4 regions of the Pseudomonas sp. B21-017 genome follow, and region 1 is predicted to be linked to each of the others. Evidence: predicted binding sites of a transcription regulator. Region 1 holds the regulator's gene; each other region holds the start of a gene.

Region 1 (7,394 bases):
CGGACACAACGTCTTCTCTTTTATCGGCATGAATCTGCGGACCTTCACCCTGAGAGAGATGTTTTTGTGGATCTTTTTCAGCAAGCATCGCCTCACGGTCGTGTTCGATACCCGCAAAGCGGTCTACGTGACTGGCCATGAGCACGAGCTTGAGCAGATTGCTTTCAACTTCGGTGACCAATTGGGTCACACGCTTGATCACCTGACCGGTGAGGTCCTGGTAATCCTGGGCCAGCAGAATGTCGTTGAGGTTGCTCGACACGACGCGGTTGTCTTCACTGCTGCGTGTCAGGAAACCATCGACCCGCCGGGCCAGTTCGCGGAACTCTTCAGCCCCGACTTCTCGACGCATGAACCGCCCCCAATCCGTGCTCAGCGCCTGGGCTTCATCGCTCAGGCTGTTGATCAGCGGCGTGGCGTTTTCCACCAGGTCCATGGTGCGGTTGGCCGCGGCCTCGGTCAGCTTGACCACATAGGACAGGCGCTCGGTGGCATCCGTGATCTGAGACACTTCCTCAGCTTGCGGCATGTGCGGGTCAATCTGGAAATTGACGATCGCGCTATGCAGCTCGCGGGTGAGCTTGCCCACTTCCTGATACAGGCCGCGGTCACGGGTCTGGTTGAGCTCATGGATCAGTTGCACAGCGTCGCCAAACTTGCCTTTTTCAAGGCTGTCGACCAGTTCGACCGCGTGTTTTTTCAGGGTCGACTCAAAATCGCCCTGTGAAGATTCGTTATGCTCCATAGCTCCCCCGTGCGCAGTACATCAGCCGATGCGTTCGAAAATCTTCTCGATTTTTTCTTTCAACGCCTGGGCTGTGAAGGGTTTGACCACATAGCCGTTAACACCGGCCTGGGCCGCTTCGATGATTTGCTCGCGCTTGGCTTCGGCGGTCACCATCAGCACCGGCAGGTGCTTGAGCCTTTCATCGGCGCGCACCGCACGAAGCAGGTCGATGCCGGTCATACCGGGCATGTTCCAGTCGGTAACCAGAAAATCGAAGTTACCGCTTTGCAGCATCGGCAACCCGGTCAGCCCGTCATCGGCTTCGGCGGTGTTGGTGAACCCAAGGTCACGCAACAGGTTTTTTATGATCCGCCGCATCGTTGAGAAGTCATCAACGATGAGGATTTTCATGTTCTTGTCCAATTCGACCTCCAAGCAGTCTTAAACGCGCCCAGCACCTGGACGCGCCATTTCAATCAATCCGGCAAAGCACTCAATGACTGTCTGGAGCACAACAGATCGAGACCGGTACGGTTCAACACCACACCAGCTCCATTCGCAGTGTCCCCACACTGCCTTCAGCGCGCTCGCCACTCCCCCAAACGCCCCCGCAAACGGGCCGCGCACTGGCTGTGTAACTGGCTGACCCGCGACTCGCTGACCCCCAGGACCTCACCGATTTCCTTGAGATTCAACTCTTCGTCGTAGTACAGCGCCAACACCAGTCGCTCACGCTCCGGCAAATTGGCAATCGCGTCCGCCAGCGCCGCCTGGAAGCGTTCATCTTCCAGATCGCGTGACGGCTCGAGATGAGCACTCGCGCCATCCTCATGCAGCCCTTCGTGTTCGCCGTCCTGCAACAGATCGTCGAAACTGAATAACCGGCTGCCCAGGGTGTCGTTCAAAATCCCGTAATAATCGTCGAGACTCAATTGGAGTTCGGCCGCAACTTCGTGATCTTTAGCGTCACGGCCGGTTTTAGCTTCAATCGAGCGAATCGCGTCGCTGACCATGCGGGTATTGCGGTGGACCGAACGTGGCGCCCAGTCCCCCTTGCGCACTTCATCGAGCATCGCGCCGCGGATTCGAATGCCCGCGTACGTCTCGAAACTCGCGCCTTTGCTGGCGTCGTATTTGGTTGATACTTCAAGCAGGCCGATCATCCCGGCCTGGATCAGGTCTTCGACCTGGACACTGGCCGGCAGACGCGCCAGCAAGTGGTAGGCAATGCGTTTGACCAGTGGCGCGTAACGCTCGATCAGCTCGTACTGCGCGTCACGTGCCGACTGCTTGTAGAGGTTGTAACCGCTGGCTGTCATAGCACGGGTCCTGCAGTTTGTTGCACGAGGCGCTCGACGAAAAACTCCAGATGTCCACGAGGGTTGGCCGGCAGTGGCCAGGTATCGACTTTCTGCGCAATGGCCTTGAACGCCAGGGCGCACTTGGAACGCGGAAAGGCTTCATACACCGCGCGTTGCTTCTGCACGGCCTTGCGTACGCTTTCGTCGTAAGGCACTGCGCCGACGTATTGTAAGGCGACGTCGAGGAAGCGATCCGTGACCTTGGTCAACTTGGCGAACAGGTTGCGGCCTTCCTGCGGGCTCTGCGCCATGTTGGCCAGGACGCGGAAGCGGTTCATGCCGTAGTCGCGGTTAAGCAGTTTGATCAGCGCGTAGGCGTCGGTGATCGAGGTCGGTTCGTCGCACACCACCAGCAAGACTTCCTGCGCGGCGCGCACGAAGCTGACTACCGAGTCACCAATGCCCGCAGCGGTGTCGATCACCAATACGTCGAGGTTGTCGCCGATATCACTGAACGCCTGGATCAGGCCGGCATGCTGGGCCGGGCTCAGATGAACCATGCTCTGGGTGCCGGAGGCGGCCGGGACGATGCGGATACCGCCAGGCCCTTGCAACAGCACGTCGCGCAGCTCACAGCGGCCTTCGATCACGTCGGCCAGCGTGCGTTTGGGTGTCAGTCCCAACAGAACGTCGACGTTCGCCAGCCCCAGATCGGCATCCAGCAGCATGACGCGCCGGCCGAGCTCAGCTAGAGCCAGGGACAAGTTCACTGACACGTTAGTCTTCCCGACGCCACCTTTGCCGCCGGTCACCGCGATCACCTGTACGGGATGCATGCTGCCCATGTTATTTCTTTACCTTGTCTTACTTAGACGGAGGCCACATTACTGGCTGCGCGTTCACCATCGGAACAATGCATGGCAGACCATCGATGTAGGTACAAAAAATGTTCATTAACACCTCAGCCAACCTGCTTGGTCGGGCTGTGGTAAATATCAGCGAACATGTCAGCCATGGCTTCTTCGCTGGGTTCTTCCTGCATTTGTACGCTAACGGCGCGGCTGACCAACTGATGACGACGTGGCAGATGCAAATCATCCGGAATCCGTGGACCATCGGTCAGGTAAGCCACCGGCAACTCATGACTGATCGCCAGGCTCAACACCTCGCCCAGACTTGCCGTTTCATCCAGTTTAGTCAGGATGCAGCCGGCGAGGCCGCAGCGTTTGTAACTGTGATAAGCGGCAGTTAGAACCTGTTTCTGGCTGGTGGTTGCCAGGACCAGATAATTTTTTGATTTGATGCCGCGCCCGGCCAGGCTTTCGAGCTGCATGCGCAGTGCCGGATCGCTGGCCTGAAGGCCGGCGGTATCGATCAGCACCACGCGTTTGCGCAGCAAGGGCTCCAGCGCCTGCACCAGGGATTGACCCGGATCGACGTGGGTCACCGACACGTTAAGGATCCGGCCCAGCGTCTTGAGCTGTTCCTGGGCACCAATGCGATAGCTGTCCATGCTCACCAGCGCGATGTTCTGCGCGCCGTACTTGAGCACGTAACGGGCCGCGAGCTTGGCCAGTGTGGTGGTCTTGCCCATGCCGGCCGGACCGACCATGGCAATCACACCGCCCTCTTCCAGTGGCTCGACTTCCGGGGTGGCGATCATCCGCGCCAGGTGCGCGAGCAACATGCGCCAGGCCTGACGAGGCTCTTCAATGTCGGTAATCAGTGCCAGCAGATCGCGCGACAACGGGCCGGACAGGCCGATACGTTGCAGGCGACGCCAGAGGTTGGCCTGGGCCGGACGGCTGCCTTGCAGCTGATTCCAGGCCAGCGAGCCAAGCTGCACTTCCATCAGTTCACGCAGGCTGTTGAGCTCGAAACGCATCGAATCGAATGCGCGCGGATCGACACCGGTCGCCGCAGCAGGCGCGGGGGCCGGACGCCGAGGTTCGGCGAGCGCCGGTTCGATCAGCGGTTCGGCGGCGGTCAACGGCAGGCCGGCGAACAACTGGCGATTGGTGGTCTTGTCGCTCTCGCCATCGCCGCGCAGGCTCAGTTCGGCCTGGGCGGTGACGATCCGCGACTGGGTCTTGCGCAGCTCATCCTCGAGTTCCATGTTCGGAACACGCGGGGCCAGCGCCGACAATTTGTAATCCAGGGCAGCCGTCAGCTCGACACCGCCGGCGATCCGGCGATTGCCAATGATGGCGGCATCAGCGCCCAGCTCATCACGAACCAGTTTCATGGCCTGACGCATATCGGCGGCGAAAAAACGCTTAACTTGCATAAACCACTACCTCAGCCGTTGGGCCCTACTGTCGCAACGATGGTCACTTGCTTGTTGTCAGGAATTTCCTGGTAAGCCAACACGTGCAAACCCGGCACTGCCAGCCGACCGAATCGCGAGAGCATCGCGCGAACCGGACCGGCCACCAGCAGAATCACCGGCTGACCTTGCATTTCCTGACGCTGCGCCGCATCGATCAACGAGCGTTGCAGTTTTTCCGCCATGCTTGGCTCCAGCAGAACACCCTCTTCCGAGCCTTGTCCTGCCTTCTGAAGACTATTGAGCAATATTTGTTCCAACCTTGGTTCCAAGGTGATCACAGGCAGCTCCGACTCAGTGCCTACAATGCTTTGCACGATTGCACGGGATACGCCGACGCGCACTGCGGCCACCAAAGCGGCGGTATCTTGACTCTTGGCGGCGTTGTTCGCGATGGCTTCGGCGATGCTGCGGATGTCCCGCACCGGCACCTGTTCGGCCAGCAACGCCTGCAAGACTTTGAGCAGTTGCGACAGCGAAACCACCCCCGGCACCAGCTCTTCGGCCAGCTTCGGTGAGCTTTTGGCCAGCAATTGCATGAGTTGCTGGACTTCTTCGTGGCCGATCAGCTCGCTGGAGTGCTTGTACAGAATCTGGTTCAAGTGGGTCGCCACCACCGTACTGGCATCGACCACGGTGTAACCGAGGGATTGCGCCTGGGCACGCTGGTTGATTTCGATCCACACCGCTTCCAGGCCAAAAGCCGGATCTTTGGCGGTGATGCCATTGAGCGTGCCGTAGACCTGACCCGGGTTGATCGCCAGTTCGCGCTCCGGGTAAATCTCCGCTTCAGCCAGGATCACGCCCATCAGGGTCAGGCGATAGGCGCTAGGCGCCAGGTCGAGGTTGTCACGGATATGCACAGTCGGCATCAGGAAGCCCAGGTCCTGGGAGAGCTTTTTACGCACCCCCTTGATCCGCGCCAGCAACTGCCCACCCTGGTTGCGATCCACCAGCGGAATCAGGCGGTAGCCCACTTCCAGGCCAATCATGTCGATCGGCGTCACGTCATCCCAGCCAAGCTCCTTGGTTTCCTGAGCCCGGGCCGGTGACGGCAGCAACTCCTGCTGACGCTTGACCTCTTGCAGGGCCTGAACCTTGACCGCGTTCTGCTTCTTCCAGAACAGGTAAGCGCCACCGGCCGCCAGGGCTGCCATGGACAGAAAGGAGACGTGTGGCATGCCGGGCACCAGGCCCATCACCGCCATCAAGCCTGCGGCCACCGCCAAGGCTTTCGGCGAGGCGAACATCTGACGATTGATTTGTTTACCCATGTCTTCCGAGCCGGAAGCACGGGTCACCATGATCGCGGCGGCGGTCGACAACAGCAGTGATGGCAATTGCGCCACCAAACCGTCACCGATGGTCAACAGCGCATAAACCTTGCCGGCATCACCAAAGCTCATGCCGTGCTGGAAGATACCCACCGCCATGCCGCCGATCAGGTTGATGAATAGAATCAGCAGACCGGCGATGGCATCACCGCGCACGAATTTGCTGGCACCGTCCATGGAACCGTAGAACTCGGCCTCCTGGGCGACTTCCATCCGGCGCAGTTTCGCCTGGTTCTGATCGATCAGGCCGGCGTTCAAGTCGGCGTCGATCGCCATCTGTTTACCGGGCATCGCGTCGAGGGTGAAACGCGCGCTCACCTCGGAAATCCGCCCGGCGCCCTTGGTTACCACGACGAAGTTGATGATCATCAAAATCGCGAAGACCACGATACCGACCACGTAGTTACCGCCGATCACCACTTCACCGAAGGCCTGGATCACCTTACCGGCGGCGGCATGGCCGTCCTGACCGTGGAGCATCACCACCCGCGTGGAGGCCACGTTCAGCGCCAGTCGCAGCAATGTCGCCACCAGCAGAATGGTCGGGAACACCGCAAAATCCAGCGGCCGCAAGGCGTACACGCAGACCAGCAACACGACGATGGACAAGGCAATGTTGAAGGTGAAAAACACGTCCAGCAGGAACGGCGGCACCGGCAACATCATCATGGCCAGCATGACCAGCAGCAACAGCGGCACGCCCAGATTGCCCCGACTGAGGTCGGCGACGTTTGTGCGGGCACTGTTGATTAACTGAGAGCGATCCACCGGTTTTCCCCGTTCCTTTAAAGCAAACTTTTGACGCCTGAAGCAGGCGCAGGGCGGCTATTGCAAGAAGCCTTCCAACTTTTGCCAAGGAGGGAAATAGATAGATTTGTTGAGCCCGGGGTAGCAGCTGCCGAGCTGCGCGAGGCTGCGTTCGGCTGCGCAGCAGTCGCAAATCCTTTGCGAGGACTGCGTCCTCGAACGCAGCCTCGCAAGCTCGACAGCTGCCACGAACAAGGTGGATCAGAGGCGGGACATGACATCGCTCAAGTTCACTGCCCCACCATTCGTCCAAAGACCTGCACAGCCGTAAGTTTTGATAGTAGCCAAAACGGCCTTATGGGTATTGGATGGTGATCATCAGCGTTGGTAATACCAAGCGCCGGAGCAGCGATCATGCCCAAGAAAGCGGTCAAGTCATTCAACGATGCCAAAGGCTTCGATCTGGTTGCGCCCAAGCAACAGGACGACAGGAAGAAACAGGAAAACAGTATTGCGAAAGAGCCCGGCAATGAAAAAGCCAATAGGCGGCATCAGCGCCCGTAGGCGCTGTCGAAGGCGGCGATCTTTTTGATTTCAGAACCGTAGACCCAATCAGGAATCGCGCCGCAGATCCGGCGGAATCGGCAAATCATCCTTCAACGGATCCGGACGTTTACCCTTGCCCGCGCGGTACTGGCGGATCTGATAGACGTACGCCAATACCTGAGCCACCGCCAGATACAGCCCGCCTGGAATTTCCTGATCCAGTTCCGTGGAGTAGTAAATCGAACGCGCCAGGGCGGGCGATTCGAGTAACTGCACTTGGTTGGCCACGGCGATTTCGCGGATCTTCAAGGCCAGGAAGTCGCTACCCTTGGCGATCAGCATCGGCGCACCACCCTTCTCCGGATCGTACTTGAGCGCCACGGCGTAGTGGGTCGGGTTGGTGATGACCACGT
Region 2 (7,394 bases), 3.3 Mb from region 1:
GACCACGTCGAGGGTGATCGCCGGGTGTCGCTGACGGCGATGCTGCTGGTGACTTACGGTGTCGGCGCGAGTGTCGGACCGTTGGTGGCAGGGGTATTGATGAAATTGTTCGGCAGCCAGATGCTTTATGCCTTTTTCAGTTTTTTTGCATTGGTGCTGGTGTGGCGAATCCGCCCGAAAGCAGTCACCAATCTGCATCAGGTGGACGATGCTCCGCTGCATCACGTGGCCATGCCCGACAGCATGACGAGTTCGCCACTGGTGGCGTGCCTTGACCCGCGTGTTGATGAGCAGGTGGTGCAGGATCAGATGCAGAATCCGGTCAACCCGGAGGCTGATGTCAATCCGGATGCCGGGCCCGAACCAGAACCTGAACCAGTTTCGGATTCAGAAGACCCGGACGCAGGTCGCGAGCAAAGTTTTACCGAAGCGCGGCCGTGATCAAGGCATAAAAAAACGGGCAGTCACCGCAAGGGACTGCCCGTTTTTTATTGGCGGGGCGTATCAGAAATCGTCTTTATCGAAGCGCCGCGCTTCACGTTGCAGCTGATAGACGAACCGCTCGACCTGCCGTTGCACCAGGCCGCTCATGTTGTGAAAACGCACGCCGGCGAAGGTGGTGTTGATCTTTTCTTCAAAGTGCAGGTAACGCAGCTCCACCGGTGCCGTCATGCTGCCGAAGGGCAGGGCGGCGATGAAGCGGTCGTAGACCTGGCCCAATTGCAGCTTCGCGGTAATGTCGCCTTCGAAGCGCAATTTGCAGCCGGTGGCGGAGATGTCCAGCAGTTTGCCGGCGATGGGCGACTTGAGTTTCTCGCCCCCCAGCTCGACATTGACCAGTTGTGCCAGCTTCAACGCAGCGCGGAAAGCATTGCGGCGCTGGTGGTAAACCACCTCATCGGGCAGCGCGCCCCGGTAGCAGCGGCCATCACCGGACTCGTCGATGGTCAGCGGGCCATTGCTTTCCCAGGCGATGCGCACGCCGTCGTGGAAGCCTTCGACCTTGAACGGTTCGCCGGCCAGCAGAAAGCGTTCGCCGTCGCGCGGGATCATTTCGTCCAGGGCGATCATCTTGCTGTCACGGTCGACGTCCACCAGATAACTCTGGAAGCGCTGGCTGCGCTCGTGGAACGTGATGATCAGCGGGTCATGGCTGTCTTGCAGCTGACGCAGGTTGCCGGAGATTTCCAGGGGCGTGGTGAGCACCTTGGGTGGCTGCGGAGCATCTTCCGCGCTTAAGGCATTGGACACGAGGTATCAATCTCCAGACAAATATGACTACTGGCCGGCATTCTGCCAGCATGTTTCGCGTCTTGATAGGGCGTGCTCATTGAAAGGCTTAAGCCTGACTGAGCGGGCGTGGCTTGGCGAGCTTGGAGGTTGATCCGCGGGCATCGTAGAGCGCTGGCGGCTCGCCGCCGGTGAGGATTTTCAGCTGGTTGGCCGTGGCGGCCTGCTGCACCAGAATCGACTGGCCATTGTTGGCATTGGCGGCCTGGCACTGGGCCAGGAGGTCGGTCAGCACGTCGCTCTGTCCCAGCAACCGTTCGCCAATGCTCGACTGGCTGGCGAGTTGCTCCAGGCCCTGGCGGTTGGTTGGCAGGTTGAGGCTGGCGAGGATTTCACTGCGCTTGCGGCCATGCTGTTCGAGCAGAATGATCAATGCCTGTTTATGCGCCAGAATTTCTTCGAGCAGTGGCATGTCGCGACCGTGCAAGGCGAGGGACTCGGTTTGCAGTAGCTCCAGCAGTTGTTGCGCCGGGGCGAAGTCGTCGATGATCAGTTGCAGTAAATGAGTGTCGTGCATGGCTGGCCTTGGGTTTTAAGCGTCCAAAAGCCTGGCGCGGGCCGTGGCCTAGCGCTGGGCTTCGAAGTTGAGCAGTTTGCTGGCTACACGGTTGCTGTCGACTTTATAGCTGCCATCGGCAATCGCTGCTTTCAACTCGGCCACGCGGGCGTTGTCGACGGCAGGCTGATCGCGCAGCTTGTCAGTGACCTTCTGCAACTGTTGAGCCTCATTGCTGAGGTGTACCGATTCCCCGCTTTTGGTGGTACTGGCCTGTTCGGCCGGGGTATTCAGCGGCGCGGATTGGCCGGCTTCGGCGGTTTCCTTGGCGGTGCTGGTACGCGTACTGCCCGTAAGTGACGAGGAGCTGTTTAAACGACTGAAATCGATGACCATGACAATAAACCTCTGGATATTTGGACGCTTGCCATGTTTTCGGCGATTCCCCGAAAAACTTTAGGCCCATTTATCAATGAGCTTGCATGCGCCAGCGCATGCCCTGCATGCGGCACAGTTTAGGCAACCGCCAGGCGGTGCGCCATCACTTCACAAACACAGAGCCCTTACATGGCCACTTCCACCTGGCCGGGCGCTGTGACTTGCGCCTTGATGACCCGCTGGGAGTTAAGGTTTTTCACGCGAATCTGTTCGCTCAGGCCGCCGTTGGACAGCGCTTCACCCGGCATGCGCACACTGAGCGTACCACTGCGGGCGGTAATCACCACCTGGTCGCCCTTGCGAACCACTTCCGCCTGTTCGAGATGCACCAGCGTAATGATCTGATCGGCGACCATTGGTCGGGTAAGTTTTTGCCCGATAGCCTGATCGACGGAAGTCAGAAACCCCTGATTTATCAGGCTGATATCACGCTCGCGCAGGGTTACGTCCTGAGGTTCGATAATCCCTGTGCGCTTGAGCGGACGAGTGGTCGTCACAATGTCGCGAAACAGCTTCACTTGAGCGGGCACGAAGACCGTCCAGGGCGAGGCGCCATCGCAGCGAACCTTGACCGTGACCCGTCCCAGAGGCCTTGCCGGGCTCTCGAGGGTGGCTGTCAATTCCTTGTCGCACATAGGCATGCGCAGGCGCGGATCGAGCTGGTTGACCTGGATTTCGTAGCGACCTTGCGTTTGACTGGTGGCCAGATAGTCCTCTACGGTGAATTCAAGAAAGCCCTGGGTGACGCCGATAAGCATGTCAGGCAAGGTAACCGTATCAGCAAGGGCAGGGCTGCCAGCGTTGAACAGGCAAGCGGCCGACATCGCGCAGAGCAATCTGCGGCAGGTTGATGTGAGGTGTCGGAAAAATGTCGGTTCTGTGTTCATAAGAGTTAAAAAGCAAGCGCCGTGCCGTTTCGTGATGAATGTGCGTCGCAACACACTTAGCGTTGGTGTAGGAGTCTGGGCATGGCTGGTGTAATGGATTCGGTGAACCAGCGCACGCAACTGGTAGGGCAGAATCGCCTTGAGCTGTTGTTGTTCCGTCTCGACGGCCAGCAGCTGTATGGGATCAACGTGTTCAAGGTTCGCGAGGTGCTGCAATGCCCCAAGCTGACCCTGATGCCCAAGTCCAGTCCTGTCGTGTGCGGTGTGGCGAATATTCGGGGGGCAACCATTCCGATCCTGGATCTGGCGATGGCGACCGGTGCCGGTCGGTTGCTGGACCAGAGCAATCCCTTCGTGATCATCACGGAGTACAACACCAAGACCCAGGGTTTCCTGGTTCGGTCGGTGGAGCGCATCGTCAACATGAACTGGGAGGAGATTCATCCGCCACCCAAGGGCACGGGGCGCGATCACTACCTGACGGCTGTGACTCGGGTCGACAACCAGTTAGTCGAAATCATCGACGTCGAGAAGGTGCTGGCGGAAGTGGCGCCGACGCCGGAAGCGATTTCGGTGGGCGTGGTCGATGTTGAGACCCAGCACAAGGCGCTCTCTTTGCGCGTATTGACGGTCGACGACTCGTCGGTGGCACGCAAGCAGGTGACCCGTTGCCTGCAAACGATCGGTGTCGAAGTGGTGGCGTTGAACGACGGCCGGCAAGCGCTGGATTACCTGCGCAAGCTGGTCGACGAGGGCAAGAAGCCGGAAGAAGAGTTCCTGATGATGATCTCCGACATCGAGATGCCGGAGATGGACGGGTACACCCTGACGGCCGAGATCCGCGCCGATCCGCGCATGCAAAAGCTCCATATCATCCTGCATACTTCGTTGTCGGGTGTGTTCAATCAGGCGATGGTCAAGAAGGTCGGTGCCGATGACTTCCTGGCCAAGTTCCGTCCTGATGACCTGGCATCCCGGGTAGTCGACCGGATCAAAGCAGCAGATAACAGCTAGAGGCCTTCTGCCCCTGGCGGTCAACACGATTTAAGAGGCGGTATCTTTGTCTACGGGTAATTTGGATTTCGAACAGTTCCGGGTATTCCTGGAAAAAGCCTGTGGCATTTTGCTCGGTGAAAACAAGCAATATCTGGTCTCGAGCCGTCTCAACAAACTGATGGAACAGCAGGGCATCAAATCGTTGGGTGAGCTGGTTCAGCGCATCCAGACCCAGCCGCGCAGCGGTTTGCGCGAGATGGTGGTGGATGCCATGACGACCAACGAAACCCTGTGGTTTCGTGACACCTATCCGTTTGAAGTCTTGAAGAACAAGGTATTGCCTGAAGCGATCAAGGCCAGCCCCGGTCAGCGCCTGCGGATCTGGTCGGCGGCGTGTTCGTCGGGTCAGGAACCGTATTCGCTGTCGATGTCCATCGATGAGTTCGAACGGGTCAACATGGGCCAGTTGAAGATGGGCGTGCAGATCGTTGCCACCGACCTGTCCGGCAGCATGCTGACCAACTGCAAGACCGGCGAGTACGACAGCCTGGCCATCGGTCGCGGTCTGTCGCCCGAGCGCCTTCAGCGTTACTTCGACCCCAAGGGGCCGGGGCGCTGGGCCATCAAGGCACCAATCAAGAGTCGGGTGGAGTTTCGCTCGTTCAACTTGCTGGACAGCTACGCAAGCCTGGGCAAGTTCGACATCGTGTTCTGCCGCAACGTGCTGATCTACTTCTCCGCCGAGGTGAAGAAAGACATCCTGTTGCGCATTCACAGCACGCTCAAGCCGGGCGGTTATCTGTTCCTTGGCGCGTCCGAAGCGCTGAACGGTTTGCCGGACCATTACCAGATGGTCCAGTGCAGCCCGGGGATCATTTACCAGGCGAAGTGATTCGTTGACGGCATACAAAAAAACGGGGGGCCTCAGGGGCTCCCGTTTTTTTTGCCTGCTTGTTTCTCATAGGCACCCCAATACCTGTAGGAGCGAGGCTTGCCCGCGAAAGCGTTGGGGCGGTCAATGATGATTGTTGTCTGGCACACCGTTTTCGCGGGCAAGCCTCGCTCCTACAGTTGATCGGTGTTGCCCTGGGAAAGCGGCAGAAAAGCGGCAGGCGGCGGAAATCGGTTGCCGCTTTTCTGGCATTGCCGCCTCGCCACTGCTCGCAAAGCCCCCGGTTTACGGGCTTTTTTGAATTGGCACGCCGCTTGCAGTGTTCACGTTACGAAAAATCAGGTCACCCGAAGGTTTCCCGACATGAGCATCAGCTTCGATAAAGCGCTCGGTATCCACGAACAAGCCCTGGGCTTCCGCGCTCAGCGTGCCGAAGTCCTGGCCAACAACATCGCCAACGCCGACACCCCGAACTACAAGGCTCGGGATCTGGACTTCTCGAAAGTGCTCGCCGAGCAGAACGAGAAAACCAAAAACGGCAAGTTCGCCTTGAGCATGACCAACAGCCGTCACATCGAAGCTGAAGGCCTGGGCAATGGCGACGAGTCGCTGATGTATCGCACGCCGATGCAACCGTCGATCGACCAGAACACCGTGGATGCCCAACTGGAACAGTCGAACTACGCGGAAAACGCGGTCAACTTCCAGGCCAGCTTCACCCTGCTCAACAGTAAATTCAAAGGGCTGGTGTCAGCCCTGCGCGGAGAGTAATTCATGTCCCTGTCCAGTGTTTTCAACATTGCCGGTAGCGGCATGAGTGCCCAGACCACTCGCTTGAACACCGTCGCCAGTAACATCGCCAACGCCGAGACCGTTTCGTCGAGCATCGACCAGACCTATCGCGCCCGTCACCCGGTGTTCGCCACCATGTTCCAGGGCGGCCAGAGCGGCGGCAGCGATTCGCTGTTCCAGAACCAGGACGCGGCCGGTCAAGGCGTGCAAGTGCTGGGTGTGGTCGAAGACCAGAGCAACCTTGAAGCGCGCTACGAGCCGAATCATCCGGCCGCCGATGCCAAGGGCTACGTCTACTACCCGAACGTCAACGTCGTCGAAGAGATGGCCGACATGATTTCCGCGAGCCGTTCGTTCCAGACCAACGCAGAAATGATGAACACCGCCAAAACCATGATGCAGAAGGTCCTGACCCTCGGTCAGTGATAAGGGGCGACTTTCGATGAGTGTTACCGATACCACCAGCGGCGTAAGTCTCAAGGATGTCCTGGCCAACTCTTCGGTCAAGACCACGACCACCAGTGATGGTCTTTCCGCGGCGACCAGCAGTGCCACCGGCAGCAAGGCATTGGGCAAGGATGCGTTCCTGCAACTGCTGGTCACCCAGCTGAAAAACCAGAACCCGCTCGATCCTCAGGACAACAGCGCGTTCGTAGCCCAGTTGGCGCAGTTCAGTAGTCTGGAAGGCATCACCACGCTGAACCAGACCGTCAGCGGCATTGCCGGCAACTACAACTCCTCGCAAGCCTTGCAGGCTTCTTCGCTGGTGGGCCGTTCGGTCATCGCGCAGACCGACAAGGCCGTGGTCGACACCTCCAAGAGCCTCAACGGTACCGTCGTGGTGCCGACATCGGTTTCCGCAGCCACCGTCAAGATCACCAACTCGGCAGGCACGGTCATCCGCACCCTCGACCTGGGTAGTCAAAACGCCGGCAATGCCAGCTTCATTTGGGACGGCAAGGACAGTTCGGGCGCGGTGGCACCGGCGGGTACTTACACCTTCGGCGCAACGAGCACCATCGACGGCAAGAACACCTCACTGATTACTTACCTGCCGGCAACGGTCAACAGCGTGACCATCAGCCAGACCGGCGGTGAGTTGATGCTGAACCTGGCAGGCCTGGGCAGCGTTGCCCTGTCCAAAGTGCAAACCATTGGTCTATAGAGCCGACTAACACGGCACAAAGGAGTGGAATATGTCTTTCAATATCGGCCTTAGCGGTCTCTATGCGGCCAACAAACAACTGGACGTGACCGGCAACAACATCGCCAACGTCGCGACCACCGGTTTCAAATCGTCCCGTGCAGAATTCGAAGACGTGTACTCGGCCACTCGCCTGGGTACCGGCAGCAAGACCATCGGTAACGGCGTGCGCCTGGCCAACGTTTCCCAGCAGTTCAGCCAGGGTGATGTGAACAACACCGGCAACGTGCTGGACATGGGCATTCAGGGCAACGGCTTCTTCATCCTCAGCGACAACGGTTCCCTGAGCTACACCCGTGCCGGTGCGTTCAAGACCGACGCTCAAAACTTTGTGGTCGATAACAACGGCAACCGCTTGCAGGGTTATGGCGTCGATTCCAATGGCAAGATCATCAACGG
Region 3 (7,394 bases), 1.5 Mb from region 1:
AGTTCATTGAAACCTTCCAGCCAGCCCAGGCCACCGCGGCCGTTGAGTTCGATGAAGGACGGGTTGACCACTTCCTTGACCGGCGAATCCCAGCCCATGCGCACATTGCCGACCGAAGCTTGCAGCACGTTCATGCCGCGAGTCGGCACCACCGAGAGTTTCATCGCGCCATTATCGATGTCGACAATGCTGACGCCCTCCTGCCGACCGCCATGCAAGGTGCGCAGGGTCACGGAGAAGGGCTTGTCGGTTTTCACGCCGAGTTGCTGGCTGGTGATCTGCCAGTTCTGGGCGGCTTTGTCGGTATCGAGCAGGACGTAATCCCAGGCCATGGCGTGGGAAGCAGCGGACAGTGCGCTGAGGGCAACGAAGAGTTTGAGCGGGGTCATGGCAGCAGCCTTTCTTGGAGTTGTGCCATTTTTATAAACTTGAAGAAACGTTTCAGCAAGCATAAAAATCAAGATCACGACGGCAAATGCCAAATGATCGTCGATACGGGGCTTGTGGATAACGCGCAGAATCGAGTTGATGCCATCGCGAGCCTGCTCGCGATGGCTGTTTCGGAGGTGCCTCAGCGGAACCGGTCAACCTCATGCCGCAAGTCCGCCGCGAGCTTCTCCAGCTCTTTGGCAGTCACCGCCAGGTTCGACACCACTTCCCGCTGCTCACTGTTCGCCAAGGCAATGCTTTGCAGGTTGCTGCTGAGCAAGGTCGCGGTGCTGCTTTGCTCCTGGGTCGCGGTGGTGATGGCGGCGAATTGCTGACCGGCCGAGCGACTTTGCTCATCGATTCGCGCCAGGGCTGAGGCGACGTTGGCGTTGCGCGACAAGCCTTCCTGCATCAGCACGTTACCCTGCTCCATGGTGCTGATCGCGTTGCCGGTTTCCTGCTGGATACTTTGGATCATCCCGGAAATTTCGTCAGTGGCCTGGCGAGTGCGTGAAGCCAGGTTGCGCACCTCATCGGCCACCACCGCAAACCCACGACCTTGTTCACCGGCACGGGCGGCTTCGATGGCAGCGTTGAGCGCCAGCAAATTGGTTTGCTCGGCGATCGCGGTGATCACCCCGACGATGCCGCCGATTTCCTGGGAGCGCTGACCCAAGGTGTTGATTACCGTCGCGGTGCTGTTCAGCGCACCGGCGATTTGCTCCAGGGATGAGGACGCTTCGTCCATCGACGTACGACCGATCTGGGTTTGCTGTGCGTTTTCCTGCGCCAGGCGCTGGGTGTTGCCCATGTTGTCGGCGATGTTCAGCGAGGTGGCGCTGAATTCTTCCACGGCGCCGGCCATGCTGGTGATTTCGCCGGACTGCTGCTCCATCCCTTCATAGGCACCGCCAGACAGACCGGACAACGCCTGGGCGCGGCTGTTGACCTCTTCCGAGGCTCTACGAATGTGCTCGACCATGGTCGACAAGGCCTGGCTCATCTGGTTGAAAGCGCGGGCCAACTGACCGATTTCGTCGTTGCTCGACACGTTCAGGCGCACGCTCAAATCACCGGCACCCAAGGCTTCGGCCTGACGCACCAGATCCCCCAGCGGCGCCAGTTTGCTGCGCAACAACCAGACCGCCGAACCCACCGCAAGCAACATCGCCAACAGACTGCCGATGGCCAGGCGAATGCCGACGCTCCAGGTCACCGCGCGGATTTCCGCTTTCGGCATGCTCGCCACCACCGACCACGGCCCGCCTTCGAACGGTACGGCAATGCTGTAGAAGTCTTGCGACTTGTCGCTCCAGAAATCGCCCTTGCCCGGTGTCTTGGCCAGACCGACGATGGCCGGTGCTGCCACGTCCAACGCTTGCACACCGGCGATCGGCACCAGCCATTTGTTCTGCTCATCGAGCAGCGCCAGGGAGCCGGTCTGGCCGATGCGGAAGCGCTTGAGGTTTTCGAACTGGGCGTTCTGGGCGTCGGTGTAATCGAATCCTACGAACAGCACGGCAATCACCTTACCGCCGCTGTCGCGTACGGGGGTGTACTGAGTCATGTAGGACCGTTCGAAGAGCAAGGCGCGACCGACGTAGCTCTGCCCGGCCATCAAGCGCGCATAAGCCGGGTGAGCGTGATCCAGCAATGTGCCGATGGCCCGGGTGCCGTCCTGTTTGCTCAGGGACGTGCTGACCCGGATGAAGTCTTCGCCACTGCGCACGAACAGCGTCGCAACGCCGGCAGTCATTTGCTTGAACTCATCCACTTCCTTGAAGTTGTTGTTCAACACTTCGCCACCCAGGTGCAGGCCCGGGGTCTGCACGCCCGCCACGGTCACCGGCTCATCCGGATGCACGCTCAAACCGGCGCTGAAGCGCTTCTCGAACAGGCCGCTGAGGCGCTGGGTACTCTCACGCAACGTGCCGTGGAACGTGCTCAGCTGATCGGCCAGCAGCCGCGCCTCGCTGGCCAGGTGCTCTTCGCGGGTGGCGAGGTTGGCGGCGTCCAGCGAGCGCAGGGCAAACACGGTGCTGCCGCTGATGACAATCGCCAGTATCACGGCAAGCGCAAGACCCAGCTGTGAGGCAATCCGAGCACGAGGTTGAGACATGACAGCTCCTGACCCAGTGGGCCGGATCATCCTGATCCCGTCGCACTCGGCTAAATTTCTGATAGAGGGGAAAACGTGGAGCCTGGTACGAAGGTTCCATCAGCAGATTTTCGGCGGCAAAGCCGAATACTTGAGTGATTAACGGGGATATGGCTCAAGGCCGCCATCGCAGCGGCTCCATCGATTCAACCCAGGCGTTCGACATCCGGTAATTCCATGGCCCGGACTTCGCCTTGCAGGAAATCGCTGAGCCGGCGCAAACGTTCACCTCCCGGGCGGGTTTTCGGCCAGACCAGGTAATAATTCTCACCACTGGCGACGGCCGTCGGCCACGGCAAACTCAGACGTCCCTGCGCGACATCCTCCGCCACCATCAGCAAATCACCCATGGACACGCCGTAGCCACGGGCGGCAGCGATCATGCCCAGTTCCAGGGTGTCGAACACCTGCCCGCCCTTGAGCGAGACCTGATCGCTCAGGCCCATGCGCTCCAGCCAGTTGCGCCAGTCACGGCGGTCCGGCGTCGGGTGCAGCAGTTCGGTGCTGGCCAGGCGCGCAACGTCCCACGGTTGATCCTTCAGCAGATTCGGCGCGCCCACCGGAATCAACTCTTCGGGGAACAGCAAAGTCGTCTCCCAGTCCGGTGGAAAATGCCCGTTGCTGAGGATGACGGCGCAGTCGAAGGGTTCGTGGTTGAAGTCCACCGTATCAACGTCCATCCAGGCGCTGGTCAATTGCACCTCGTTCCCCGGTCGCAGGTGGCGAAACCGACTGAGCCGCGCCAACAGCCAGCGCATGGTCAGGGTCGACGGGGCTTTCATGCGCAGGATGTCGTCTTCGGCGCGCAAGGTGTTGCAGGCCCGCTCAAGGGCGGTGAAGCCTTCGCGAATGCCCGGCAGGATCAGCCGCGCTGACTCGGTCAGTTGCAGGTTGCGCCCGCTGCGATGAAACAGCCGACAGGCGAAATGCTCTTCGAGCGTACGAATGTGCCGGCTGACCGCACTTTGCGTGATCGACAACTCTTCGGCGGCGCGGGTAAACGAACTATGCCGCGCCGCCGCTTCGAATGCTCGAAGGGCATACAAGGGAGGGAGACGACGAGACATTGGGAAACCTCCTATAGCGCGATTGCCTCAACTTATCAGAAAGTCCCGAGCATGAGTTTTAATCATGCTACCCATCCTTTTTATCCCTTTGTGGAAACCCCGCAGAGCGCCGAGAATCGACGCTTCCTGTTCTCTCTGACAATCGAGCGTGATGATCATGCAGCATCCAGCGCGTATTGAACTCTGGGCCATCCTGCGGCTGGCGGGGCCGTTGATTGCCTCGCAGTTGGCGCACATGTTGATGGTCCTCACCGACACCTTGATGATGGCGCGCCTGAGTCCCGAGGCGCTGGCCGGCGGCGGTCTGGGCGCGGCGACGTATTCGTTCGTGTCGATCTTCTGCATCGGCGTGATCGCGGCGGTCGGCACCCTGGTGGCGATTCGTCAGGGCGCGGGCGACATCATCGGCGCAGCGCGGCTGACCCAGGCCGGTTTGTGGCTGGCCTGGTTGATGGCGCTGGTGGCGGGTCTGCTGCTGTGGAACCTCAAACCGGTGTTGCTGCTGTTCGGCCAGACCGCAACCAACGTCCAGGCCGCCGGCCAGTTTCTGTTGATCCTGCCGTTCGCCCTGCCCGGCTACCTGAGTTTCATGGCACTGCGCGGCTTCACCAGCGCCATCGGCCGGGCGACGCCGGTGATGGTCATCAGCCTCGGCGGCACCGTGGCCAACTTCCTGCTCAACTATGCGTTGATCACCGGCATGTTCGGCCTGCCGAAAATGGGCCTGATGGGCATCGGTCTGGTCACAGCGATCGTGGCCAACCTGATGGCGCTGGCGCTCGCGCTGCACATTCGTCGGCACCCGGCCTATGACGCTTATCCGTTGCGCCAGGGGCTGTCGCGGCCCAATCGTCAGTACTTGAAGGAATTGTGGCGCCTGGGCCTGCCGATTGGCGGCACCTATGCGGTGGAAGTCGGCCTGTTTGCCTTCGCCGCGCTGTGCATGGGCACCATGGGCAGCACGCAACTGGCGGCGCACCAGATCGCCCTGCAAATCGTCTCGGTGGCGTTCATGGTGCCGGCGGGGCTTTCCTACGCGATCACCATGCGCATCGGCCAGCATTACGGCGCCGGGCAATTGCTGGATGCGCGGCTGGCCGGACGGGTCGGGATCGCCTTCGGGGCGGTGTCGATGCTGGGGTTCGCGATGGTCTTCTGGCTACTGCCGAATCAGCTGATCGGCTTGTTCCTGGACCACAACGACCCGGCGTTTCGCCCGGTCATCGAACTGGCCGTGAGCTTGTTGGCGGTGGCGGCGTGGTTCGAGCTGTTCGACGGCACGCAAACCATTGCCATGGGCTGCATTCGCGGACTCAAGGATGCCAAGACCACGTTCCTGGTAGGTTTGGGCTGCTATTGGCTGATTGGTGCGCCGGCCGCTTGGTGGATGGCCTTCCATCTGAACTGGGGGCCGACGGGCGTCTGGTGGGGGTTGGCGCTGGGGCTGGCGTGTGCGGCGGTGAGCCTGACGCTGGCGTTTGAGTGGAAGATGACGCGGATGATTCGGCGCGAGCCATCGTCGCAGCCGAGCTTCCAAATCACCCAGCCTGATTAAACCCTGTAGGAGCGAGGCTTGCCCGCGAAGGCGGAGTGTCAGTTAACAACAATATCGACTGACACTCCGCCTTCGCGGGCAAGCCTCGCTCCTACGGTACGTTGTTAAGCCAGCACAGCCTGCTGGCTGGAGCCGAAGGTCAAATACTCAACCAACTCCGCCAACGGCAACGGCTTGCTGATCAGATACCCCTGCACCTGATCGCAACCAAATCCGCGCAACAAATCCAGCTGCTCCGGTGTTTCCACCCCTTCGGCAACCACTTCGAGGTTGAGGTTGTGCGCCAGGTTGATCATGGCGTGCACCAGTTTGCGATTCTCTTCCCGTTCTTCCATGCCGCCGACAAAGCTCTTGTCGACCTTCAACAAGGCGATCGGCAGGCTGTTCAGGTGCACGAACGATGAGAACCCGGTGCCGAAATCGTCCAGCGAAAAGCGCACACCGAGCCGTCCGAGGGCGTCCATGGTCTGCTTGACCAGGTCACTGCGACGCATCACCGCGGTTTCGGTCAGTTCGAATTCCAGCCATTGCGCCTCGACGCCACGCTCGGCAATCAACCGGCTCAGGGTCGACAGTAACTGGCTGTCCTGAAACTGCCGGAACGACAGGTTGATCGCCATGTGCAGCGCCGGCAGGCCCCGCTCACGCAACGCCTGCATGTCCCGCAGGGCTCGGGAAATCACCCAGTAACCCAGCGGCACGATCAAGCCGCTTTGCTCGGCCAGTGGCACGAATTCGCTGGGGGGCAGCAAACCGCGTTCGCCATGACGCCAGCGCACCAAGGCTTCGAGGCCGACGATCTGGCCGTCCGCAAGGTTCAGGCGTGGCTGGTAATGCAACTCCAGCTCATCGCGACGCAAGGCCCGACGCAGCTCACTTTCAAGGTCGGCGATGCTGCGGGCATTGCGATTGATCCGCTCGTTGAAGATGTGAAAGGTGCAGCCTTGAGTACTCTTGGCCTGCTGCATGGCGATGTGCGCATGCCACATCAACGGGTCGGCGCCGGCCTGCGCCCGGGCGTGAGCAATGCCGAGACTGGAACCGATCAACAGGCTTTCGCCGTCGATCCAGTAGGGCTCGGACAGGGCTTCGGTAATCCGTTCGGCCATCCATTCAGCGCGCTGAGGGGCGCGGCGGGTGTCGATCAGCAGGGCGAATTCATCGCTACCCAGCCGCGCCAGTTGATCGCCGGCCTCCAGCTGGCTTTTCAGCCGCGAGACCACTTGCAGAATCAACCGGTCGCCTGCCTGATGGCCGAGGGCGTCGTTGGCGTGTCGAAAGTTGTCGAGGTCGAGGTGACCGAGGGCCAGGCCGCGGCCGTCGTTGTCCGCCAGACGCGCCGCCAGCAAGGTCTGGAAACCCTGACGGTTGGCGATGCCGGTCAGCGGATCCTGCTCGGCCAGGCGCTGCAAGGTGTTTTCCAGCACCCCGCGCTCACGCACATGACGCAGACAGCGGCGCAACATGCCGGGATCCAGCAGGTTGCGCACCAGCCAGTCGCTCACACCGTCGGGCGGCACCAGCGGTTCGTGTTCGAGCAGCAACACCGTCGGCAGGCTGCAACGGCCGGGTGCTGGCTGCAGAGCAGGAATCGTCAACAACACCGCGCTGCGGTTGTCATCGAACAGGTTGCTGACCGACTCCCAGCTCGGCGCGCTGAGCAGCACTGCCGAACTCCCCATTGGAGCCAGACACTCGCGCAACAACGCTGCCCACGCCGGCTCTTCGGCCAGTAGCAGCAAACGCAAGGGTTCGACAGGCGTAGACAAGCTAGCTCCCTAGACTCTGCAAAGATGTAGGCGGCGCGCATTATGCCGCTCGGGTAACCAATGACCCAATATCATCGGTTATCAAACACGACTCCGAGTCTTGAATACGTACCTTAGACGCGAATTCATTGCGCATCCTGCGTGAAAGTATCAAAACCGGCAAATAGAGATCGCGTGTTGCGTCACAAGTCGGAGAGAGCAGCACAATTCTCTGAGCCTGTTAAAATGCCGGCCCATTTCGCTAACGACTCCCTGATTTCGTATGTCCCGACTCAATCCCCGGCAGCAAGAAGCCGTGAGCTACGTCGGCGGCCCTCTTTTGGTGCTCGCCGGCGCAGGCTCCGGCAAGACCAGCGTGATCACCCGCAAAATTGCGCATCTGATCCAGAGCTGCGGCATCCGTGCCCAGTACATCG
Region 4 (7,394 bases), 1.9 Mb from region 1:
GGCTGGCCTTCCCGATCAATCGCCATCACCCGCTGGTCGCCAACATCGTGCGGTTTTTCCGCAGCAGTTCGCTGCTCGATTCACCGTGCGTGCAAAGCGCCCTGAGCGACTACCTGGTTTAACGAGGAGAACATCATGAGACGTCTCGATATTTTGCTCATCGGGCAAAGCCAGGCCCTGACCGAACTGGCGCTGGAGCTCGAACAACACGGTCATTCACTGGCGCGACTTGCGAATGTGGAAGAACCACCGCCAGGCCTATTTGATTTGCTGATCGACGATGCGAGCCTGCCATTTCGGGACTTCGGCAATGCGCCGCACCTGATGCTGCAAGTGGGTGTCGGGGTGTCGGGAACTAGCGGGCTGCCACCGCTGGACCTGCTGTGCACGTACAACTCGACGCCGTTGAGTCGCGTGCCGGTCGCCGAAGAGTTGTCCGGCAACGGCCAGGCATTGCGCCTGCGAGCGGTGGCCGAGCTGGTCGATCATGTGGCGCTGCTGGTCAGCCGCTTCTCCCGGGATGCCGACTATTTCCTGCAGGCCGAGCCGACGATTTCCGCGCACTTCGAACAGGTGGAAAACCTGCTGTTTTTAGAGCACCTGGCCTTCGTCCACCGTCTCAACAACACGGCAGAACCACGACTTCTGCAACTTGGGCAGATCCCGATGATCGAGCGGCTTGAACAGCGCTTTATTCAGTCTGCCGAGCGTGCGGCGCTGAACATCGCCGGCACGTCGCTGACCTATCGAGAACTGCACGCCCACAGCCGCGCCATCCAACAGCGATTGCAACCGTTGCTCGATCAGCATCAAGGGCCTCTGGTGGTCGGAGTTTGCCTGCCAAAATGCAGTGCGTTGTATGCGGGGATTCTGGCGATCCTCGGCAGCGGTGCGGTGTACCTGCCGCTGGAGCCGAGCCACCCGCTGCAACGTCAGCAGTACATTCTGGAAAACGCTGGAGCGGTGTTGTTGCTGCATGACGGAGAGCATCCACTCAGCGAGACGATGCCGGGGCTGGACATCAGCCGTATCGACAGCGGCGATGTGAACCTCGATCAACCCTTGATGCGCCAACGCCCCGATCTCGACGCGCCATGCATGGCGCTCTACACCTCGGGCACCACAGGTCACCCCAAAGGCGTGCTGCTCAGCCAGGCCAACCTCGCGCACTTCACCGCGTGGTACGCCGACTACGTGCAGCTGACCGAACAGAGCCGGGCGTTGCAGTTTTCATCGTTGAGTTTCGACTCGTCATTGATCGATATCTTCCCGACCCTGCTGCAGGGTGCAGAGCTGATCGTGCCCAACGAGGACCAACGTCGCGACCCGCTGCAACTGGTCGAGCTGATCCGCCACCAACAACTCAGCCATGCCTTTTTGCCGCCAGCCTTGCTGAGCATCCTGCCGCTGGATCAGTTGCAGGTCCTCGATCATGTGATGACCGGCGGCGATGTCTGCGAACCCTACGTAGTCCAGCAACTGACCCGCCAAGGCAATCTCTACAACCTCTATGGCCCGACCGAAGCCACGGTGCTGATCACCGCGCGGCAACTGCGTACCGGCGACAGCAACCGGACCCTCGGTGCACCGATTGCCAACAGTCAGGTGCTGATCCTTGATGAGGATTTGCAACCGGTGACCGAGCAAACCGTCGGTGAGTTGTACATCGTCGGCCCGGGGGTGTGCCTGGGTTACCTGAACAATCCGCAGCAGACTGCCGAACGCTATCTGAACCTGCACCTGCCGAACGGCCAGAGCCTGCGCGCCTACCGCTCCGGCGACATGGCCAAGTGGACCGCCGACGGTATCGAGCTGTGCGGACGGCGAGACAATCAGGTGAAGATTCGCGGCTTTCGGGTCGAGCCGGAAGAGATCGAACGCTGCCTGCGCGACAGCCAGCTATACCGTCAGGTGGCAGTGGTCATCGATTGTCATCGACGGATTCTGGCCTTTCTCGCGCAACCCCAGGAAGCGCAACCCGGTGCCGCTCGCGAAGCCTTGAAAGCCCATGCGATGCAGTTTCTGCCGGACTACATGCAGCCGATCGCCTGGACTGAACTGGCGAGCATGCCGTTCGCCAGCAACGGCAAGGTCGACCGCAAAGCGCTGCTGGAATTGCCCGTCAACGTGACCGAAAACAGCCCACGGTGTTTGCCCGCCAGCGCCGATGAAGCGCTGTTGTTGGAAATCTGGGCTGAGCTGCTGGAGCTACCCGCCAGCGACATTTCCACCGACGAAAGCTTCTTCAACCTCGGTGGGCACTCGATCCTGCTGTCGCGCATGCTCCTGCGTTTGCGTGAGGAGTTCGGCCGCAGTATCTCGATCAACCGCTTCATCGAACTACCGACGATTGCGAAGCTGGCGACGTTGGTGCGCGGCTCCGGGACCGAGGAAGTGTTGAGTGAAAAAGCCCTGGCCGATGCCTTCCGTGAACTGGACATCGAGCCGCTGCCGATCAGCCGAATGGGCGATGTGCACAAGGTGATCGTCACCGGGGCCAACAGCTTTGTCGGTGTGCATATCGTCGAAGCGCTGCTGGCCTGGGGCGCCAGCGAAGTGGCGTGCCTGGTGCGCGATGGCGGTGGGCAATCGGCGGCGCAACGCTTTGCGGATGCGTTGCGGGAAAACCGCCTGGAGCATCTGGACCTGAGCCGGGTGCAGGTTTACGCGGCAGACATCACTCGCCCGCAACTGGGGCTCAGCGAAGCGGTTTACGAACGGCTGGATCGAGAGTTCGGCGCACTGGTGCACAACGCCGCCAACGTCAATCACGTCCTCGATTACGAGTCGTTGGCGCGGGATAACGTCGAACCGATTTTCGAGTGTCTGCGCCTGTGTGAAGGACGCAGCAAGAAGATCTTCAACTTCGTCTCGACGCTCTCGGCGTCCAGCACGATTTCCGACGATGGCCGGGTGCTGGAGTTGCCCGCCGCGCAGACACCGCCGATCTACATCAAGAACGGCTACAACCTGTCCAAATGGGTCGGCGAGCGGATCCTCGAAAGGGCGCGGGAACGTGGGGTTAAGGTCAATCTTTATCGCCCCGGCAACATCAGTTTCAACAGCCTCACCGGCGTCTGCCAGCCCCACAAGAATCGCCTGATGCTGATGCTCAAGGGCTCGATCCAGCTCGGTCAGGTACCGGAGTTCGCACTGAATTTCGACTTGATGCCGGTGGATTTTCTCGCCCGTTTCATCGCCTTCCATGCCAGCCGTTACCAGGCCGAAAAAGCGGTGTTCAACCTGCACAACCCCGAACCCCTGAGCTGGGACACCTACGTGGCTTCCTTTCGCGAAGCCGGTCGGGAGTTCTCGATGGTCAGCGTCGCCGACTGGCAGCAGCAATTGGGCCGGGTCGACAGTGATAACGCGCTGTTTGGCGTGCTGGGTTTCTACCTCAACGGCTTCGAGGAAGACATCGGCGACATCTCGATGATTGGCCACGACAACGCCCAGGCCGGTGTACGGCAGATGGGCGCGCACTACCCGGAAAAATCCCCGGCGCTGCTGCGACGCGGCTGCGACTACCTCAAAGAAATCAACTTCATCTGATTCACCCTAACCCCGCACGGAGCAAAAACCATGAATACTCTGCAACCCGATACCCTGATCAAAAACCCTCAAGGCTGCCACGTTGTGTCTTCGGTGGAAGTACCGGCCGACGCGGCGCAAGTCTGGGCAGTGGTCGGCAATTTTGCCGGCTTCGACCGATTCATTCCGGCGCTGTCGCACATCGAGATGACCGGCGAAGGTGTGTCGTCGCTGCGCAAGAAGTTCTTTAAGGACGGCAACCTGGTGGTCGAGCAGCTCAACTCCCGCAACGACCAGGCGCTGAACATGACCTGGACCACGATCTACAACACCTTGGGCGTGGCCAATTTGTGGGCAGCGATGAGTGTGGAATCCCTGGGTACAGACAAGTCGCGGGCGACCTGGACGATCATTGCCGAGCCGGCCCAGGGCGGCGCCGAGGCCCTGCCAGGGTTCAAGCAGTTCGTTCAGGGGTTTGCCGATGATGCGATGGGGAATGTGGTGAAGCTGTTTGTGTAGCACTTCGGTTCAGCGGTGACTGATCTACCGCTATCGCAGGCAAGCCTCGCTTCTACAGGTTAGCTCTTGTAGGAGCGAGGCTTTCACGCGAAGAACGATAACGCGATCCTACTGACCTCAATCAGATCTTGAAGCTATCAACCAGTTGCTTCAAACGATTGGCCTGCTGGGACAGCGCATCACAATCCTTCAATGTTTCATTGAGGTTGGCCACGCTCTGCTGGTTCAGCAGGTTGATCTGGTTGACGTCGACGTTGAGGGTTTCGACCACGGCCGTCTGCTCTTCGGTCGCCGCGGCCACCGATTGGTTCATGCCGTCGATTTCGCCGATGCGTTGGGTCACGCTGACCAGTCGCAGGCCGGCCTGGTTCGCTACTTCGACGCTCTGCTCGCTGGACACCTGACTGGCGTTCATCGTAGTCACCGCCTCGCGAGAACCGATCTGCAGCGAGCTGATCATCTTGTGGATCTCTTCCGCCGACTCCTGGGTGCGATGAGCCAGGTTGCGCACCTCATCCGCCACTACCGCAAAACCACGACCGGCCTCACCGGCACGGGCCGCTTCGATGGCCGCGTTGAGCGCCAACAAATTGGTCTGCTGGGAGATGCCTTTGATCACATCCAGAATGTGGCCGATGTTGTCGGTGCTCGCGTTCAGGGTTTCGATCTGCGTGCAGGACAGGCTGATTTTCTGCGACAGCTCGGTCATGGCCTGGATGGTTTGTTCCACCACCTGACGGCCGTCATCGGCCTGCTCGCTCGCGCCGCTGGCGTGTTGCGAAGCATCGGCGGCATTGCGGGCGATTTCCTGGGTGGCGGCGCCCAATTGGTTGATCGCCGCGGCCACGCTGTTGGTGCGGGCGCTTTGTTCGTCGGAGCCGATGATAGAAGCGTTGGACGATGCCATCACCCGTTGCGACAGATCATGAACCTGGCGGGTCGCCGAGGACACTTCGCAAATCGATGCGTGAATCCGCTCCACGAACTGGTTGAAGGAACCACCCAACTCGCCGAACTCGTCTTTGCTTTCTACGACCAGACGACGGGTCAGGTCGCCCTCGCCCTGAGCGATGTCCTGCATCGCACGGCCCATCGTGGTCAGCGGACGCATCAGCACGTTGATCAGCAAGCTCAGCAGCACGGCAATGGCCGTCACAGCGATGAACATCGCGATCAGCGCCGAGGTGCGGAACTGGCTCAGTGGTGCATAGGCCTTGGCCTTGTCGATCGATAGACCAACGTACCACTCGGCATTCGGCAAACCGCTCACCGGTGTGAACGAGAGGATGCGGTCCTGCTTGTTCAGTACGACTTCCTGGATGCCTTTCTCGATGCGAACACTGGAACCCGGATAGATGTCTTTCAGGTTCTTCATCACCTGGTCTTTGTCCGGACTGACGATCACCTGACCGTCGGCACTGACCAGGAATGCGTGACCGATACCACCGAAGTCCACCGAGTTGATGATTTTCACCAGGGTTTCCAGGCTCAGGTCACCGCCGACCACGCCCAGCAGTTCGCTGTTCTTTTTCACCGGTATGGCAACGGTCACCACCAGCCCGCCGACCGCCGCCATATAAGGCGGGGTCAGCATGGTCTTGTCGGCGACCACGGCTTGTTTGTACCAGGGGCGCTGACGCGGGTCGTAGCCGTCCGGCATCTTCGCGTCAGGGCGCTGGGTGAACAGACCATTGGCCTGCCCGACGTAGGTGAACTGGAAGTTCGAGGTGAGGGCCGGTTGATCGACCAGCCCTGGCAAGTCAGCATTGGCACCCTGATGGGCGACGTTCTGCGCGAGGTTTTCCAGGACCAGCACGCGGCCGCTCATCCAGTTCTGCACGCTGCTGGCAGTCAGGTCGCCTGCTTGCTCAACGGAGGACTCGATGTTTTGCCGAATGGTGTTTCGTTGCAGATAGTCGTTGTACAAAGTGAACAACGCAAACGCCAGCACCACGACGCCTGAAGCGGCCAGCAGGATTTTATGGCTGAACTTGAGATTCATTTCATGGGACTTCTTATGCCAAAAGTGGGGATGCGTTCCGGGTTGCAACATTCCATGTAACAGCGCAGACGGCATTCTGAAGCCGCTCTACTTTGGTGCACGCATGTCTCACCAGTCTTTCGGCACGAGCGGGAGAAAACTTAAGGATTTGTACAAAACTCGTCAGATAACCGCCGAACGGCGTGCTAGAAGGGACGGATTATTGGGCTTACCGCACGTCATGATCGCGGTGTTGGGTGTTTTGGCTGTGGTGTAACGATGAGGGGGGGTCTATATCTGATGCTACTGGCTCGAAGGAGTAGCGAGACACGCAGACCTGGATTTGACCCGCTTCAGACTTAGACTTCTATAAGCCCAGAAAGACAAAACCCCTGTCTGCATAAGCAGACAGGGGTTTCGGAATTTAATCTTGACGATGACCTACTCTCACATGGGGAAACCCCACACTACCATCGGCGATGCATCGTTTCACTTCTGAGTTCGGGATGGGATCAGGTGGTTCCAATGCTCTATGGTCGTCAAGAAATTCTGTGACCAGCCCGTTACAGCGGTAACGTGCCAGCAAAATTGGTGACTTCTACTAAAACAAAACCCCTACCTGCATACGCAGATAGGGGTTTCGGAATTTAATCTTGACGATGACCTACTCTCACATGGGGAAACCCCACACTACCATCGGCGATGCATCGTTTCACTTCTGAGTTCGGGATGGGATCAGGTGGTTCCAATGCTCTATGGTCGTCAAGAAATTCGGGTACCGAACCGTCTTTCGACGCTTCAGCAAATTGGGTATGCGATAGTTTGTGCGGTTTTTGTGAATGCTTGCGAACTTTCGGTTCATTGCGTCTTCACACACCGCAATCTGGTGTCCTTTCGGATCAGCAAATTGCTTGGGTGTTATATGGTCAAGCCTCACGGGCAATTAGTATTGGTTAGCTCAACGCCTCACAGCGCTTACACACCCAACCTATCAACGTCGTAGTCTTCGACGGCCCTTCAGGGGACTCAAGGTCCCAGTGAGATCTCATCTTGAGGCTAGTTTCCCGCTTAGATGCTTTCAGCGGTTATCTATTCCGAACATAGCTACCCGGCAATGCCACTGGCGTGACAACCGGAACACCAGAGGTTCGTCCACTCCGGTCCTCTCGTACTAGGAGCAGCCCCTCTCAAATCTCAAACGTCCACGGCAGATAGGGACCGAACTGTCTCACGACGTTCTAAACCCAGCTCGCGTACCACTTTAAATGGCGAACAGCCATACCCTTGGGACCGGCTTCAGCCCCAGGATGTGATGAGCCGACATCGAGGTGCCAAACACCGCCGTCGATATGAACTCTTGGGC

The links. Region 1 encodes FliA, which starts transcription of late flagellar genes. Its sites were predicted from a motif close to CTAAAGTTTNNNNNNNNNNNGCCGNTAA; they were not measured.
Positions count from the first base shown of each region.
Region 2: the regulator FliA is predicted to act here: its motif matches at 2,219-2,246, upstream of flgM (flagellar biosynthesis anti-sigma factor FlgM).
Region 3: the regulator FliA is predicted to act here: its motif matches at 2,656-2,683, upstream of LOY28_RS28725 (methyl-accepting chemotaxis protein).
Region 4: the regulator FliA is predicted to act here: its motif matches at 6,169-6,196, upstream of LOY28_RS00580 (methyl-accepting chemotaxis protein).

Region 1 is NZ_CP087194.1:4,815,973-4,823,366, forward strand. It holds gene LOY28_RS21685 (protein phosphatase CheZ) at 1-745, opposite strand, end outside; gene LOY28_RS21690 (chemotaxis response regulator CheY) at 767-1,138, opposite strand; gene fliA (RNA polymerase sigma factor FliA) at 1,306-2,046, opposite strand; gene fleN (flagellar synthesis regulator FleN) at 2,043-2,873, opposite strand; gene flhF (flagellar biosynthesis protein FlhF) at 2,990-4,315, opposite strand; gene flhA (flagellar biosynthesis protein FlhA) at 4,327-6,456, opposite strand; gene LOY28_RS21715 (hypothetical protein) at 6,850-6,999, shown strand; gene flhB (flagellar biosynthesis protein FlhB) at 7,048-7,394, opposite strand, start outside.
Region 2 is NZ_CP087194.1:1,560,000-1,567,393, forward strand. It holds gene LOY28_RS06810 (MFS transporter) at 1-441, shown strand, start outside; gene LOY28_RS06815 (flagellar brake protein) at 505-1,251, opposite strand; gene LOY28_RS06820 (flagella synthesis protein FlgN) at 1,340-1,807, opposite strand; gene flgM (flagellar biosynthesis anti-sigma factor FlgM) at 1,856-2,182, opposite strand; gene flgA (flagellar basal body P-ring formation chaperone FlgA) at 2,350-3,111, opposite strand; gene LOY28_RS06835 (chemotaxis protein CheV) at 3,193-4,125, shown strand; gene cheR (protein-glutamate O-methyltransferase CheR) at 4,172-4,999, shown strand; gene flgB (flagellar basal body rod protein FlgB) at 5,363-5,770, shown strand; gene flgC (flagellar basal body rod protein FlgC) at 5,774-6,217, shown strand; gene flgD (flagellar hook assembly protein FlgD) at 6,234-6,956, shown strand; gene flgE (flagellar hook protein FlgE) at 6,988-7,394, shown strand, end outside.
Region 3 is NZ_CP087194.1:6,293,849-6,301,242, forward strand. It holds gene LOY28_RS28720 (aldose 1-epimerase family protein) at 1-389, opposite strand, end outside; gene LOY28_RS28725 (methyl-accepting chemotaxis protein) at 572-2,548, opposite strand; gene LOY28_RS28730 (LysR substrate-binding domain-containing protein) at 2,734-3,654, opposite strand; gene LOY28_RS28735 (NorM family multidrug efflux MATE transporter) at 3,812-5,209, shown strand; gene LOY28_RS28740 (bifunctional diguanylate cyclase/phosphodiesterase) at 5,314-6,978, opposite strand; gene rep (DNA helicase Rep) at 7,241-7,394, shown strand, end outside.
Region 4 is NZ_CP087194.1:117,988-125,381, reverse strand. It holds gene LOY28_RS00595 (diiron oxygenase) at 1-122, shown strand, start outside; gene LOY28_RS00590 (non-ribosomal peptide synthetase) at 136-3,552, shown strand; gene LOY28_RS00585 (SRPBCC family protein) at 3,583-4,050, shown strand; gene LOY28_RS00580 (methyl-accepting chemotaxis protein) at 4,172-6,052, opposite strand; rRNA gene rrf (5S ribosomal RNA) at 6,460-6,575, opposite strand; rRNA gene rrf (5S ribosomal RNA) at 6,683-6,798, opposite strand; rRNA gene LOY28_RS00565 (23S ribosomal RNA) at 6,954-7,394, opposite strand, start outside.